DNA from 4 places in the Pseudoalteromonas sp. APM04 genome. Region 3 is predicted to be linked to each of the others. Evidence: predicted binding sites of a transcription regulator. Region 3 holds the regulator's gene; each other region holds the start of a gene.
What was found. Region 3 encodes sigma-54, which starts transcription at its own class of promoters, with help from an activator protein. Its sites were predicted from a motif close to GTTGGCACGNNNNTNGNNT; they were not measured.
Positions count from the first base shown of each region.

Region 1 (3,730 bases), 1.2 Mb from region 3:
TGGCCCTAAAAGTAAAAAAACAAATATAACCACAAAGTAATAACGAGCAGTACGAAGTATTAAGCTTTCAATGAGGGCTTTAATAATTCCTGTGGTCGAAAGCTTGCTGACTTCACGAGCAAGCAGTGGTTTTAATAGCTCGCGTGCGGCTGACTTTTGGTTTTGTTTAGTGAGCTTTGCAATACGAAGGGCTTTTTTATTGAGGCTTTGGCTTTCAAGGCAAAGGTATAAAATAAGGCCTGCAAGTAGCTCTGGGTAAAATGCAAATTCAAGTAGCAATATAACAATTAGTAAAACAACACTGAGCACCAGTACGCTTGCAAGTATGGCTGCTAAATAGTGGTAGCTGTTTGTATTTTGTTTATTATAAATACGTTTGCCTATGGCGCTAAATACGGCCACTAAAACGGTATTCGGATGGTACCAACTAACGAGTGGTAAAAAGCGCTCAGCAAGGAGCGCTATTATAAACACAATAAAGTCCAAATGGTTTTGAACAATATTGCTAAGCATTTACAGTGTTACAGCTGTTAGCTTTTCAAGCAGAGCAACAACCATTTTAGATGAGTTGATTGATGCTGTTTCTAAGTATTCTTCAAACGACTGTGGCGATTCTTTGCCAGCAATATCAGACATTGAACGAATAACAACGAAAGGAGTTTCAAGCGTATGACAGGTTTGCGCGATAGACGCACCTTCCATTTCTACAGCAAGCATTGAAGGAAAGTCGCTGCGGGCTTTATCAATACGAACAGGATCACACATAAAGGTATCGCCAGTACAAATAAGGCCCACTAACGTTTTAACTTCGCTAATTTGTGCAATAGTTTGCTCGGCTGCTTCAACTAATTTAGGGTGTGCAGCAAAACCTGCAGGCATTTGTGGTACTTGGCCAATTTCGTAACCAAATGCAGTTACGTCAACATCGTGGTGACGAACTTCTGACGATATAACGACATCGCCAACACTTAATGATGGATCAAAACCGCCAGCAGAGCCGGTGTTAATTACGCAATCAGGCTTAAAATTATCAATAAGTAATGTAGTTGCAATGCTTGATGCTACTTTACCAATACCTGATTGAACAAGAGTTACTGTGCAGCCCGCTAATTCACCAGTGTAAAATGTAAAACCTGCTTTAGTTAAAATAGCTGGGTTTTGCATTGCTTCACGCAAAATTTTAACTTCTGGCTCCATTGCGCCAATAATACCAACATTCATAGTGTTTGATTCCTGAGTTTGAATAGCTTGATTATACGTGAAGTTAGCAATAAAAAACAAAAAAGCGAGACATTTAAAATGCTCGCTTTAATGCAAATTTAGTCACCTGATAATTATATTTCTGCTAATGCTGTTGAATGGGCTTTAGCTTGTGAGGGAGATAAAACAGCAGGTTTGTGAACTCGGTTACGTAATGGGCGCTGTGCTGTTGGTGCTGGTTTACCCAGTTTGAACATAATGGCATCGCGTACTTCTGATGGGCGATAGCCCGCTTTTACCTTCATGCGAATGTGTGGAATGCCTGCAGCTTCTAAGGCGCCATTTACAAACCAGTCGCGCTGGGCTTTGTGGCCATCTTTATTTGCGTTATTTACTAAATCAACAGCTGCTACGATGGTCATTTTTTCTTTGTCGATTAACACAAAATCAAGCTGCTTATTTTTGGCTTTAGCAATGGCTGCACGTTTTGATTTAGGTGATAAACCTTCTTTACAGTCGATCACATCAATAAGCTTAACTCGGCTCACTATTTTATATTGATCGCCAATAGCGCGTTCTAACAGGTTTAAAAAGGCGCTTTCTACTTGCGTAAATACACTTTGTTTACGTTTAAAAGGATAAGGATTACCGCCGTCGTCACTAAATTTTGACGCGGCAATTGATGCACCTACCACTAATACTAAAATCGACAATAAAGCGAATTCCATACGGTAACTCCATAACAACAAATTGACACTGTTTTGTTAAAGCAAGTACCGTGCCCAAATATTGTATATGATTTACCGAATGGTGATTTAAGTTAACGCAGGTGTTTTATGCCTTATACCCGCCATTAATACCTTTAACAGCAACCGCCACAGCGTCGTGGGCGTGAAGCGATTCGTAATGGTTTATTTGTAGCCAGTAATCTGCGTAACCGTCTGTTTCTAATATTGCTTTAATTTTACGCGCGGCATCTTCGCAGAACATTAAATTTTGCCCATTTAAACGGGCAAACTCTTGTTCATCTTCACGCTTTACTGCCGCTTGCACTGGCGTTTTAAGCTCGCCTTCAAGGGTATTTATTAAGTTAACTACATCAAACTCATTAATGTTGCTATTAAGTTTAACTTTTACGTTAGCAATTGAGCGCTGCGAGTGAGGAGTTGCCACAATGCCTTGTGTTGTGCCAAGCCACTCAAGTACCTCTTTTTGGTTGAGCGTGTCTTGGTTAAATTTTTCGCTAAATGCATTTTGTATTAGCTGGCGTGCAAGAGCCGCCGAGCAAGGGCAAGTTGATGAATAGGTAACATCAACGGTTAGCTCGTAACTAATGATATTATTTTCAATTGTACTTGTAAGTGTGATTGGATAGCTTTTCCAGCCAGCTTTGCCACTCAATAGAGACTTACGGCGAAGTGGTAGCTCAAACTTAAACTCAATCTGTGCCTTATTACTCAACCCTTCATGGCTAGATATAAACGTATTTAGTGCTTGGCTAATTGTTTGAGGATTTACTTGTTGCTCTGTTGAGAGTAAATCAAGCGCTAAAAATAAGCGTGACATATGAATGCCTTTGGCGTCTTCTTTGTGCAAGTTAACAAATGCGCGGGCTTTGGCATTAACAGTAACAGGGCTTAAATCACGCGATTCAAAAATAAATGGCAGTTCAATTTCACCCATGCCAACCCAGTCTAATTTACCTGTTTGTAATGCAGGAGCGGTGTCAGCTATATCGGGCATATTGGTTTGCATGCTATGTTACTCGTTATTGGCAATGATAAGGCGCATTATTTTACACGAAATAATCAATGGCTGAAACGAGGACTTTACTGCCCGCTAAAATTGCGTATGAATATTTTCTGTTTTTGTCGCACAACATGAAAATAGCGAATAGAAAAATGCTAAAATCTGTAAATAGCATTGCCTTTCTTATATTTAAGCAAACAGCAAAGAGATAAAACTACGTATGACCGATTATTCTTTGAGCCCTTGGGTTCGGGTGCTTTCAAGTTCAATAGCGCGATTTGGTGAGTTAAAAACAGCTGCCATTTGTTACGCTTTATTTTTAGCGGCGTCTCTTATTTTATCGAGCATGTTTTACTACGTAGCTATAGGCGAATTGTTTCTTGTAGATATTTTGGCCGTGGTATTTTTTTCAGCTGTTGTGTCACCTTTAATTATAAGCGTACTTATTAATTCAATTCGTCAGTTAGATGCTTCCTACGCCTACTTAGATAGCGCAACTAAACAAGAAAAACTATTAAACCAAACACTTAAAGATAATATTAGTCGGCTTAATATTGAAATAGATGAACGTAAAATGGCTTTTCATGCTAAGCATCGCGCCATTGAAGAACTGCGTAGAGAAATTGCTGAGCGTAAAAAAACACAGCAAGAGCTTGCTCAGCAAAGCATGTTGCAACGCTCAATTGTTGATTCATCCCCCGATCTATTTTATTACCGCGATAACAATGGGGTATTTGCTGGCTGCAATAAAATGTTTGAAGAAGTAATGGGTAAATCAAGC
Region 1 covers NZ_CP094441.1:2,833,133-2,836,862, reverse strand. Annotated here, with positions in the region: gene ampE (regulatory signaling modulator protein AmpE) at 1-513, opposite strand, end outside; gene mtnN (5'-methylthioadenosine/S-adenosylhomocysteine nucleosidase) at 514-1,221, opposite strand; gene MTP24_RS13090 (DUF2726 domain-containing protein) at 1,335-1,928, opposite strand; gene folE2 (GTP cyclohydrolase FolE2) at 2,035-2,955, opposite strand; gene arcB (aerobic respiration two-component sensor histidine kinase ArcB) at 3,170-3,730, shown strand, end outside.
Region 1: the regulator sigma-54 is predicted to act here: its motif matches at 1,968-1,986, upstream of MTP24_RS13090 (DUF2726 domain-containing protein).

Region 2 (3,730 bases), 310 kb from region 3:
TTTGGTATATGGTGCTTCATTACTTTGGCAGAGCCGTGATTAGGAGTCAAAGTGCAAAATAACATAGCAAAATTTCGTAAAGAGGCGGGGCTTTCACAGCAAGAACTTGCCGATGCTATTAGCGTTTCACGTAAAACAATAAGTACAGTAGAAACAAATCGATTTACGCCATCGGTCATTATAGCCCTTAAAATCGCAGCTCATTTTCACGCATCAGTTGAAAGCCTCTTCATATTAGAAGAGGCTGATTAATAACCGAGCTGGTTAGATTAACCCCGATTTTAAACACCATAATAATGCAGCGCGCAGGACAGCGCTGTTGTTATTAGTGTATTTGAGCTAAAATAAGCAATGCTAATACATATATATAAATCCGGAGTATCTACAAGGCATGAAAAAACTGCTAATTTCACCGTCAAAAATGACACTAGGCGAGCAAGAAAATCAAATCTATCAGAACATTCTGAAACAATCTTCAGAATTAAGCCTTAACCTTATGGCCGTGAAAGTAGAAAACCATCCTGATGATTTTTTACCTTGGTGTTACGAGCTATTAAACGCAAGCAGAGACCGTATTAACTACGATTTACTTGAGCCGCAACAGCTACCTGTTCTTAAAAAACTGCATGATCAGCTTATTTCGGCTATCAGCTTTTTACAAGTTAAAACGCTTCGTGTAGCCCCTTGGCCTGTGGTAAGTGTATTTATAGAGCAACATAAAGACGTTATTGCACTTGATGAACAACTTCGTTTAGCAAGTTACGTAAAAAGTATTCGTGAGCAATCATTAAAAGACATGATCCCTGAAGACCTTCTTGCTTTTACTGGCAAGCATATGGCTTCACTTGATCCAAGCACTTACGATTTTGATGTTGAGTGGTTTGCATCAACTAAGAGTGCTAAAGTTTTCCACCAACTCATTGGTGATTTACCGGGTGCGTTTGATGAAGCACTGGCTAATATTCCTCTTGAAGGTGACATTACCCATTACGAGTACCAACAGTTTGTAGCTGCTTATAGCAAAATATTTACTGATAGCAGTGAAAAGCCAACTCTTGCTCCGGCAACACGACTACTTGCAATGCGTCGCCCTGATATTTTTACGCCAATTACAAATAGCCGTTTAGACGCATTATGCTCAGCACTTGCGGTTACTAAACTCAAAAATAGTGATTTTGAGCGTTACTGGCAAGATATTGTAAAAGGCATTCAAGCTATGTCATGGTACAAAATGGCAAATGCTTCAAATGAACTAGAAGAGCAACTAGTGTCAATTAAAGCGCTTATTCCGTGCTTTTTTTACTACGCGGATAACAAAACACCAGATAGCTCTAACTATATTAAATTACTTAATAAACCAAAGCGTAGCACCACTAAAACGGGTAAAACACAACGCAGAGGTAAAGAGTCTGCTGAAATTTTAGTTGACCGCGCTTTGGCTGCCGATGATATTCCTGAGCATATTCGTAGCAAACGCGACTCAATAATCAGCGAAGTTCAAAAAGGCCGCAGTGTAAACGAAACAATTAGTCTAATGCGCACCATATTTGGCTAAATAATTCTAAACAAGCTGTACTTTCATGGTGCAGCTTGATTATTTTATGCACCAGCGATGTGCGATAAAATATTTCTTCCGCATAATCCAAACCACCCACCGCAAACGCAAGTCATTGTTAATAAAATATAAAATTTAATTTTAAAACAAAATAAATCAAGCTGGCACACACAGTGCAATTCTATTCTCAGTTAAACAATAAAAACGCATAAATCAAAAGGCTACGGTACTTCATAATAAAAAGCCTTCCTATGCAAAAAATCATATAACGGGAAATGGAACATGTTAAAACTAAAAAAAACAATCGCTTTTAGCGCCGTGGCATTAATGGCTGCAACGTCACTTACATCAACAGCAGTAAATGCTGAAGTGTCTGCCAATGTAGCAGCTACTTCAAATTACTTATGGCGTGGACAAGAACAAACTGGCGGCGACGCTGCTATTTCTGGTGGTATTGATTACGCTGACGAATCTGGATTTTATGCTGGTACATGGGTATCTAATGCATCTTGGGCTGACGAAATGACCTACGAGCTAGATTTTTACGCAGGCTTTGGTGGCGATATTAGCGAAGGTGTTAGCTACGATGTAGGTTACATTTATTATGCTTACCCAGACGCGGCATCAAGCGCAGATGCTGATTTTTCAGAAATTTACGGTAGCATCAGTGTTGAAGGCTTTACCTTTGGTGCATCAGTGCTTGCTACTTCTGCTGCAAGTGGCGACGGTACAGACTTTGGTGACTCACTTTATTTGACAGCTGATTACGGCTTTGCCGTAGGCAGCAATGGTACAGAAATGGCTTTACACATAGGTCATTATTCTGGCGATTTTATTGGTGACGAAGACATCATTGATTACGGTGTGTCTGTATCAAAAGATGGATTCACATTTGGCGTATCAGACACTGATATGGACGAGTCAGATGTAAAAGTTTACGTTGCTTACGCTGTAGACTTCAGCCTATAAACAAACATGTGTTACTTGCTGCAACTGAAGGGCCATTTGGCCCTTTTTTAGCACCTAGCATCTTTTCTTTGTATTGGGTTATATTTAAATTATTACTCAGCTTTAAAAGGTACCTTAGTGCAGCTCACTTCAACTGTTTTAGGGTACCAAGCCGGGCCTATCTGATTAACTACAACCTCCGCTACTCCATTACTAAATGACTTATACGTGTGCACCGTTTGCCATTGCCCTTGTGGGCAATGCTCACTTAAGTCAACCGCATCAGATCCTTCATACAAAGCTAAAGCAAAATTATGATGCCACTGAGAACTATTGTGCGACTGGTTATTAACTTTTTCAGGTACACCATTATCAAAGTAAATATTTGTGCAACCAGTTAACATAGCAAAAGTAATACTGCCTAAAATTAATTTAAGATTCATAACGCCTCCTGCGTATTTTGCTCTTCACACCATACCTTTATGGTATGTGGTGAATAAATGCCTAGCGTAATTAAACCCAACGCACCATCGCTAAATGTTTGTTGCGACTGCATTTGAGCCGCTTGTGTATCTGTACAAATCTGTTTTACATCCACACGTTCCTCTCCTACTAATCCCCATAAATAAAATGGACGGCTATCTTCGTAGGTCGCTTTACTTGTAATTTTTGCGATAGCGTGTGGCTGTATGGTAACCGCAGAACAGGCGCTTAAGCCTAATACTACAAACCCCATTATTAATGATTTCATGTTTGTCCTTACTTGGTACTCACTTTCAGTAAATAAACCTTACAGTAAACCAGTAAAATAATGAGTAAAAAGCTGTGCGAAAAATGTAGCCAGCCTTACAGATTTCAAACAGTTTTTTACACAAAAAAAGGCCGCAAAATTGCGGCCTTTGAGTAAATGTGCTGTCAGCTATTAAAACTTAGCTAAGTTATTTACGTTATCTTTATCAACCAGTTTTACGTACGGATCGACTCCTGCAAATAAAGGTTTTTCTTTTACCTTTAACTCAATAATATTAGTACCCGTTACTATTTGATGTTTTTGTGAGTAAATCACAAAATCTTCAGCGAGTAGATTTTCAGGATCGTCACTAAACAACACAATATCAATTAACTCATCGAGTGGCTGCTCTGTTTCTTCACCTTGACCATCAGCACGTTGCTTAACAGCTTCAACGTTTAACGTAACACTGTAAAAGCCCTCACTGTCGGCTTCGT
Region 2 covers NZ_CP094441.1:250,722-254,451, reverse strand. Annotated here, with positions in the region: gene MTP24_RS01205 (hypothetical protein) at 1-43, shown strand, start outside; gene MTP24_RS01200 (helix-turn-helix transcriptional regulator) at 52-252, shown strand; gene MTP24_RS01195 (hypothetical protein) at 392-1,555, shown strand; gene MTP24_RS01190 (TorF family putative porin) at 1,838-2,524, shown strand; gene MTP24_RS01185 (hypothetical protein) at 2,617-2,946, opposite strand; gene MTP24_RS01180 (Bor family protein) at 2,943-3,254, opposite strand; gene MTP24_RS01175 (M1 family aminopeptidase) at 3,426-3,730, opposite strand, start outside.
Region 2: the regulator sigma-54 is predicted to act here: its motif matches at 1,716-1,734, upstream of MTP24_RS01190 (TorF family putative porin).

Region 3 (3,730 bases):
TTCAAGTAGCATCAGTGCTAATACACTGTCACCAGCAGCTTCTTTATCATCTTGAAACAAGGTGATTGAAGCATCAAATTTTACAGCGAGTTGGGCTAATACAGTCGCGGCTCTGGCATGCAGTCCTAATTTATTTTGTATTAAAAAAGTGTCTTCTATACGCATACATTACTCTATCAAAGCTGAACAGGTTATTAGTTTTGTAAAATTACTTTTCTTGTTCTCTGTGACGTATTTTTACATTGGGATGCGTAACTGCAAAGCTTTCGCCAATTGTTTGCGCTAAATATACAGAGCGATGTTGCCCGCCAGTACAGCCAATCGCAATAGTTAAATAGCTTCTGTTATTTCGCTCTAGGTGTGGTAGCCATGTTTGTACAAAGGTTTGTATTTGCCATGTAAATTTTTGAACTATGCTGTGGCTAGCCAAATAATCTTTTACTGGTTGGTCTAGGCCATTAAGTGGTTTTAGTTCAGGCTCCCAATGCGGGTTAGGTAAAAAACGTGCATCAAATACGTAATCTGCTTCTTTAGGAATGCCATGTTTAAAACCAAAAGATTCAAATGTAACAATTAGCTGCTTGTCTTTTTTACCTAATATTTTTTCGCGAATTGATTCAGCAAGTTCATGAACGCTTAGCTCACTGGTATCGATCATGTAATCGGCGCGCGTAATTAGCACATCGAGAAGTTCTTTTTCTTTTTTTATGGCTAAATCAAGCGGAAGTGAATCTATTGATAAAGGGTGTAAGCGTCTGGTTTCAGAAAAGCGTTTAATAAGGGTTTGATCTTCACTGTCTAAGTAGAACAGCGTTGGTTTTGTAAAACCCGGTAAGTATTCGATGATGTGATTAAATTCATCTTGCTCTTTTGGTAAATTTCGCACATCTATACTAACGGCAATTTTATCGTAGTTATCAGAAACGCTTCTTACCAAAGAAGGTAATAAATTTACTGGAATGTTATCTACGCAATAATAACCTAGATCTTCAACAACGCGTAAAGCAACCGACTTACCAGAACCAGAACGGCCACTTATGATAATCAACTCCATTAATCACCCTTTAAATTTGTTACGATTGGTCAACAATAATTTGATACAACTCAGCATCCGATTTAGCACAGCGAAGCTGCTTACAAAATTCTTTATTTTTTAGTTTATCAGCTATCGTTGCTAGCGTCTTTAAATGCTGTTGGTTATCGCCTTCAGGTACGATGAGTGCAACAAAAATATCAACAGGGCGGTTGTCTATAGCATCAAAATTAATCGGTGTTTCACTTACTAACACCAATGCTAAAGGTTCTTGTGCGCCGCTCATTCGGCCATGTGGAATAGCAATACCTCTGCCTATCCCTGTGCTGCCTAGCTTTTCGCGGGTTAATAAAGCGCCCAAAATATCCTGTTGAGATAAATACGGTAATTTATCGTGAGCCAGCTCGCTAATAAACTCTAAAATTCTTTTTTTACTATTAAAAAGGACCGCAGCTTTACTGCAGTCCTGGCATATAAGTGAACTTAATTTCATCATATTAGTGTCGAGCAAGCTTCTCTTTGTGTTTAATTACTTGACGGTCAAGCTTGTCAATCAATGAATCAATAGCTGCATACATATCTTGATGTTCAGTGGATGCGAATAATTCAGCACCACTTACATGAATAGTTGCTTCTGCTTTTTGATTTAATTTTTCTATATCGAGAATGACATGAACATTATTAATATGATCAGAGTGCCTTTCTAGCTTCGCAAATTTGGTATTTATATAGTCTCTTAATGAATCAGTTAGTTCTACATGACGACCAGTTAAATTTAGTTGCATAAGCATTACCCTCTTTGTTTAGCGTCTTAGATCAGGCTCTTTCGCTGATTTGACGGTGGAATAGCAAGAGATTCGCGATATTTTGCGATTGTACGTCTCGCTACTTTAATTCCTTGCTCAGCCAATATATCCGCAATTTTGCTATCACTCAATGGTTTTGCTGAGTTTTCTGCTGCGATTAATTTTTTAATAAGTGCACGTATTGCCGTAGATGAACATTCTCCACCATTTTCGGTACTTACGTGGCTTGAGAAAAAGTATTTAAGCTCAAATATTCCACGCGGTGTGTGCATATACTTTTGCGTAGTTACGCGCGAAATTGTTGATTCGTGCATTTCTACCATTTCGGCAACATCATTTAAAACCATCGGTTTCATGGCTTCTGGCCCGTGTTCAAAAAAGCCCTGTTGTTGTTTAACAATACAGTTAGTTACTTTTAAAAGTGTATCATTTCTACTTTCTAAGCTTTTTATAAACCATTTAGCTTCTTGTAAATGTGAGCGAATAAATTGACTGTCGCCGCTTGATTTAACTGTACGTGACATTGCTGCATATTGGCTGTTTACACGAATTTTTGGCATGCTGTCTGGGTTTAACTCTACAATCCAGCGGCCTTTAATTTTTTTAACTGACACATCAGGTATTACATACTCAGACTCTTCTCGTACTATTGTGTCTGCAGGCTTAGGGTTGAGCGTATGAATAAGTGTCATTACTTCTTTAAGCTCATCTTCTTTGAGCTTCGTTTTTTTCATTAATGTACGGTAGTCACGAGCAGCTAACAAATCAATGTGCTCTGTTAAAATCATTTTTGTTTCATCAATAAAAGGCGTGCCTTTATCAAATTGATTTAACTGAATACACAAGCACTCTTGTAAGCTACGTGCCGCAATACCCACTGGGTCAAATAGCTGAATGCGCTTTAAAACCGCTTCTATTTCGTCAAGTTCAACCTCAACGTCATCGTCGTTATCTTGATTAAAGCTCTCTAAAATCTCTTCGCAGCTGAGTGTCAGTATGCCTGAATCATCCACCGCTTCTACAATAGCAATAGCGATGGCTTCATCTGTAGGGCTAAATGGCGTTAATTGTAATTGCCACATTAAGTATTCGTGAAGCGTTTCAGTTGATGCGCCCTGATATATAGACTCATCTTCAGGCATTGGGCCTGAAGATGATGCAGGGGCTGCACTCATATACTCATCCCAGCTAACATCCATTGCCATGTCGTCACTTACGGTATCTTTAGCAAGCGCTTCACCACTGTCTTGTTCATACTCGCTAGGGGCTTCATCGGCAGATACGGTTACTGTAACTTCATCGTTATCTGCTTTTTGCTCATTTTTGCCCGCAAGATCATCGGCATAGTCTTGCTCCTCAACCTCAAGTAATGGGTTGCTGTCGAGCGCTTCTTGTATTTCTTGCTGAAGATCCAATGTACTCAATTGCAGCAAGCGAATAGCTTGTTGCAACTGAGGTGTCATTGTAAGTTGCTGGCCCATGCGCAGCTGTAGTGATTGCCTCATGTATCTCTAACAATCCTTTTAAGTTGTTATAATTAATACTAGCAGATGCTTATAAATAAGGCGTAAATGTTACAGCCTAAATTGCTCGCCTAAATATACATCGCGTACAGTTTTATCATTTAATACGTGTTCAGGGGTACCAGAAGCAATCAGTTCCCCATGAGAAACAATGTAGGCTTTTTCGCAAACATCAAGGGTTTCTCTTACATTGTGGTCTGTTATTAATACGCCAATACCACGGTTTTTTAGGTGTTCAATAATTTTTTTAATATCTAATACTGAGATAGGGTCAACACCGGCAAATGGTTCGTCTAACAAAATAAACTTTGGATCTGCAGCTAAAGCACGTGCAATCTCCACTCGGCGACGTTCTCCGCCCGATAATG
Region 3 covers NZ_CP094441.1:560,105-563,834, forward strand. Annotated here, with positions in the region: gene MTP24_RS02610 (HPr family phosphocarrier protein) at 1-165, opposite strand, end outside; gene rapZ (RNase adapter RapZ) at 209-1,054, opposite strand; gene ptsN (PTS IIA-like nitrogen regulatory protein PtsN) at 1,074-1,526, opposite strand; gene hpf (ribosome hibernation promoting factor) at 1,531-1,818, opposite strand; gene MTP24_RS02630 (RNA polymerase factor sigma-54) at 1,845-3,344, opposite strand; gene lptB (LPS export ABC transporter ATP-binding protein) at 3,414-3,730, opposite strand, start outside.

Region 4 (3,730 bases), 350 kb from region 3:
TCAAGAAGATTTCTTCTCGTTGTTAACTCAGCAATTATCGTTTCAGGATCCGAGTAAACCTGCTGATAACGATCAAATGATTGCACAAATGACCAATTTTACGATGGCTGAAGGTATCTCAAATCTCAATAGTAATTTTGAGTCGCTAGCAGCTTCGATGACATCTAACTCTGCTTTGCAGGCATCAACATTGGTTGGTAAGCAAGCATTACTTGAGTCGGATTCCTTAGATTTAAATGCAACGGGTGAAGCGAAAGGTTCAGTCGTTGCAGAAAGCCCAGTAGATAGCTTAACGCTTCGTATTACTGATGAGTCAGGTCAATTAGTTCGCAGTATTGATTTAGGGTCACAGTCTGCTGGTGCAATACGCTTTGCTTGGGATGGTAAAAACGAAGCCGGTGAGCGGTTGCCTGAGGGTGAATACAATATAGTGGCTGAAGGCAGTACAAATGGTGAGTTTTCAAGCTTACCCATTGCTACGTTCAAGAATATTGAAAGTGTAAATATAAACGGTGCTAACGGCATCATTATTAACACTAAAGAAGGTGCGGTTAGGCTGACTGATGTCGCAGAGATCGCGTAATAGAGTTTGATAATATTTCGCCTGTTTGCAGGCTGTATTTAATAGGTTAGAGGTCAATTATGAGCTTCAATATTGCATTAACAGGCATAGCTGCCGCACAAAAAGATTTAGACGTTACCGCAAATAATATTGCGAACGTTAATACAACTGGCTTTAAAGAGTCTCGCGCTGAGTTTGCAGATGTATATGCTTCTTCAGTGTTTAGTTCAGGTAGAACTAAAAATGGTGACGGTGTTCAAACCACTATGGTTGCTCAGCAATTTCACCAAGGTTCGCTGCAATTTACTAATAACTCACTTGATTTAGCGATTACAGGCGAGGGTTATTTTGCAATGAGCCAAGACTTGGGCGCGCAAGACTTTACCTTTACAAGAGCTGGGGCTTTTAAATTAGATAAAGATAACTTTATCGTAGATGCCAAAGGTAACTTCTTACAAGGTTTCCCTGTTGATGAAGCTACCGGAGATACTACCTCAGTCAGTTTGAGTACTTCGTCGGCACTTCAAATCCCTGATTCATCTGGGTCACCTCGTGCAACGGCAACGGTATACAGTTCATTTAACTTAGATTCACGTGCAGATGCGCCTTCGCTGCCATTTGATCCAACAGAAAGTGCTTCGTATAATTCATCAACTTCAACCACTGTTTACGATTCACTAGGTGAAGCACATGTTTTACAATACTTTTTTGTAAAAAATGATCCGACGACAAACCCTAATGAGTGGGATATACATGCAACACTTGATGGTTTAGTTGTTGATCCAGCAACGGGGGCTGAGCAAACGACTGCGCCATACACACCTTTAACTACTATAGGTTTTAGCTCAAGTGGTTTACCTGAAACAACAAACGGAGTTGCGAATACAAATCCAGGTACTTTCGACGAGTTAGTTTTACCTGCAACAGCAACAACAGGGTTGTCTTCATTGCTGACTAACGGTGCGTCATTTCCTGATACGGGCGTGGAGCTTAATTGGCGAGATGAGGCTGCAACTACAAATAAGCAGCCAACCCAGTACGCAAGTCGATTTGAAGTTAAAGCACTCGACCAAGATGGTGCTACAGTTGGCCGCTTGGCGGGTATTGATATTGGTACTGACGGAAAAATAGTAGCTTCATACAGTAATGGCGACACATCTTTCCTAGGTCAGGTAGCGATGGTTCGTTTTTCTAATTCACAGGGCTTATCTCAAGTTGGTGATACCTCGTGGAAAAAAAGCTTAACGTCAGGTGAGCCAATTGCGGGTGAACCTGGTTCAGGTACTTTAGGTTCAATAAATTCATCAGCACTAGAGCAATCAAATGTGAATTTAACTAACGAGCTGGTTGACCTAATTAGTGCCCAGCGTAACTTCCAGGCTAACTCTCGTGCGCTTGAGGTTAACTCAACACTACAACAGGCAATCTTACAGATTCGTTAATTTAATACTTAACATAATTTTAAGGGCTGCTTTTTAAAGTGGCCCTTTTTATTTTCACTTCATTTAGTTTGTTTTATAACCATTTTACATCATTTCCTATTGTGGCATCTATTTTGCATTTCTTGTGTATAGAGATTTTTAATATGAGTCGATGCTATGGACAAAATGGTCTACATTGCGGCCTCAGGCGCTAAACAAAGCCTACAGGGGCTGGCCCTTAAAGCCAATAATTTGGCGAATGCGAATACTACTGGATTTAAGTCAGACTTTGCACAAGCTCGCTCTATGCAGGCTTTTGGTGAAGGGTTGCCATCACGTGTGTTTTCCATGCAAGAGCGCCCAGGTTCTAATATGACCTCTGGTGGCATAGTTGAAACAGGTAGAGACCTCGACATTGCAATGAGTGATAACGCATGGTTAAGCGTCCAAGATGCCTCAGGCAATGAAGCTTACACCAAAGTGGGTACATTAAATATTACCGCTGAAGGTATGTTAATGACCAGCCATGGTCGTCAAGTAATTGGCGAAGGCGGGCCTGTCATTTTACCAGTACCGATTGAAAAAATTGAATTTAGTGAAGACGGTGCAATTCAAGTTCGCCCGCAGGGGGCGCCTGCTACGTTTTTAGAAGAAGTTGACCGCTTAAAGGTGGTTGAAGCTAATAGCTTTCAACTAGAAAAAGGGAATGATGGTTTATTTAGGCCTAAGGCAGGAGAGGTTGTTGATACCTCTGCCAATGTCAAAGTATTAAGCGGAACCTTAGAAATGTCTAATGTGAACCCAGTTCACGAAATGGTCGATATGATCAGCCATCAACGTCAATTTGAGTTACAAGTAAAACTGATGAAAACAGCTGAAGATCTGGATAGATCACAAGATCAGCTGATGCGCATAGTTTAACTTTAAATGAGGACACGATTATGAATCCAGCATTGTGGATCAGTAAAACGGGGCTAGACGCTCAGCAAACCGATATTTCGGTTATATCAAACAATTTAGCGAATGCCAGTACGGTAGGTTATAAAAAAAGCCGCGCTATTTTTGAAGATTTACTTTATCAAAATATTAACCAGCCAGGTGGGCGCTCGTCGCAAGACACTGAAATGCCCTCTGGTTTAATGCTAGGTGCCGGTGCAAAAGTAGTGGCTAACCAAAAGAATTTTTCTCAGGGTAATATGCTAACCACTGAGAATTCATTGGATTGGATGATCTCAGGGCCTGGCTTTTTTGAAGTATTACAACCCGATGGCAATATTGCTTATTCGCGTAATGGGCAGTTTACTACCGATGGCGATGGTCGAATTGTCACGTCTGGTTCTGGTTATGTAGTGCAACCAGAAATGAATGTTCCCGATGATGCGCAATCAATTACTATTTCACAAGATGGTGAGGTATCTGTTCGTATTTCAGGTCAAGCCGACAATGTTGTTATTGGCCAGCTTACAATTAGCGATTTTATTAATCCATCGGGCCTTGAGCCTGTAGGGCAAAATCTTTATACCGAAACGGCAGTAAGTGGCGCGCCTGTGCAAGGTAACCCGGGTGTAGAAGGCTTAGGCACAATTATTCAGGGCTCACTTGAAACATCAAACGTAAATGTAACTGAAGAGCTGGTTAACCTAATTGAAACGCAGCGTATTTACGAAATGAACTCTAAAGTCATCTCGGCTGTTGACGAGATGATGAGTTACATCAATCAGCAATTATAAGGTGTAGGGGGAATTAT
Region 4 covers NZ_CP094441.1:909,373-913,102, forward strand. Annotated here, with positions in the region: gene MTP24_RS04280 (flagellar hook assembly protein FlgD) at 1-583, shown strand, start outside; gene flgE (flagellar hook protein FlgE) at 643-2,004, shown strand; gene MTP24_RS04290 (flagellar basal body rod protein FlgF) at 2,161-2,904, shown strand; gene flgG (flagellar basal-body rod protein FlgG) at 2,925-3,713, shown strand; gene flgH (flagellar basal body L-ring protein FlgH) at 3,729-3,730, shown strand, end outside.
Region 4: the regulator sigma-54 is predicted to act here: its motif matches at 2,105-2,123, upstream of MTP24_RS04290 (flagellar basal body rod protein FlgF).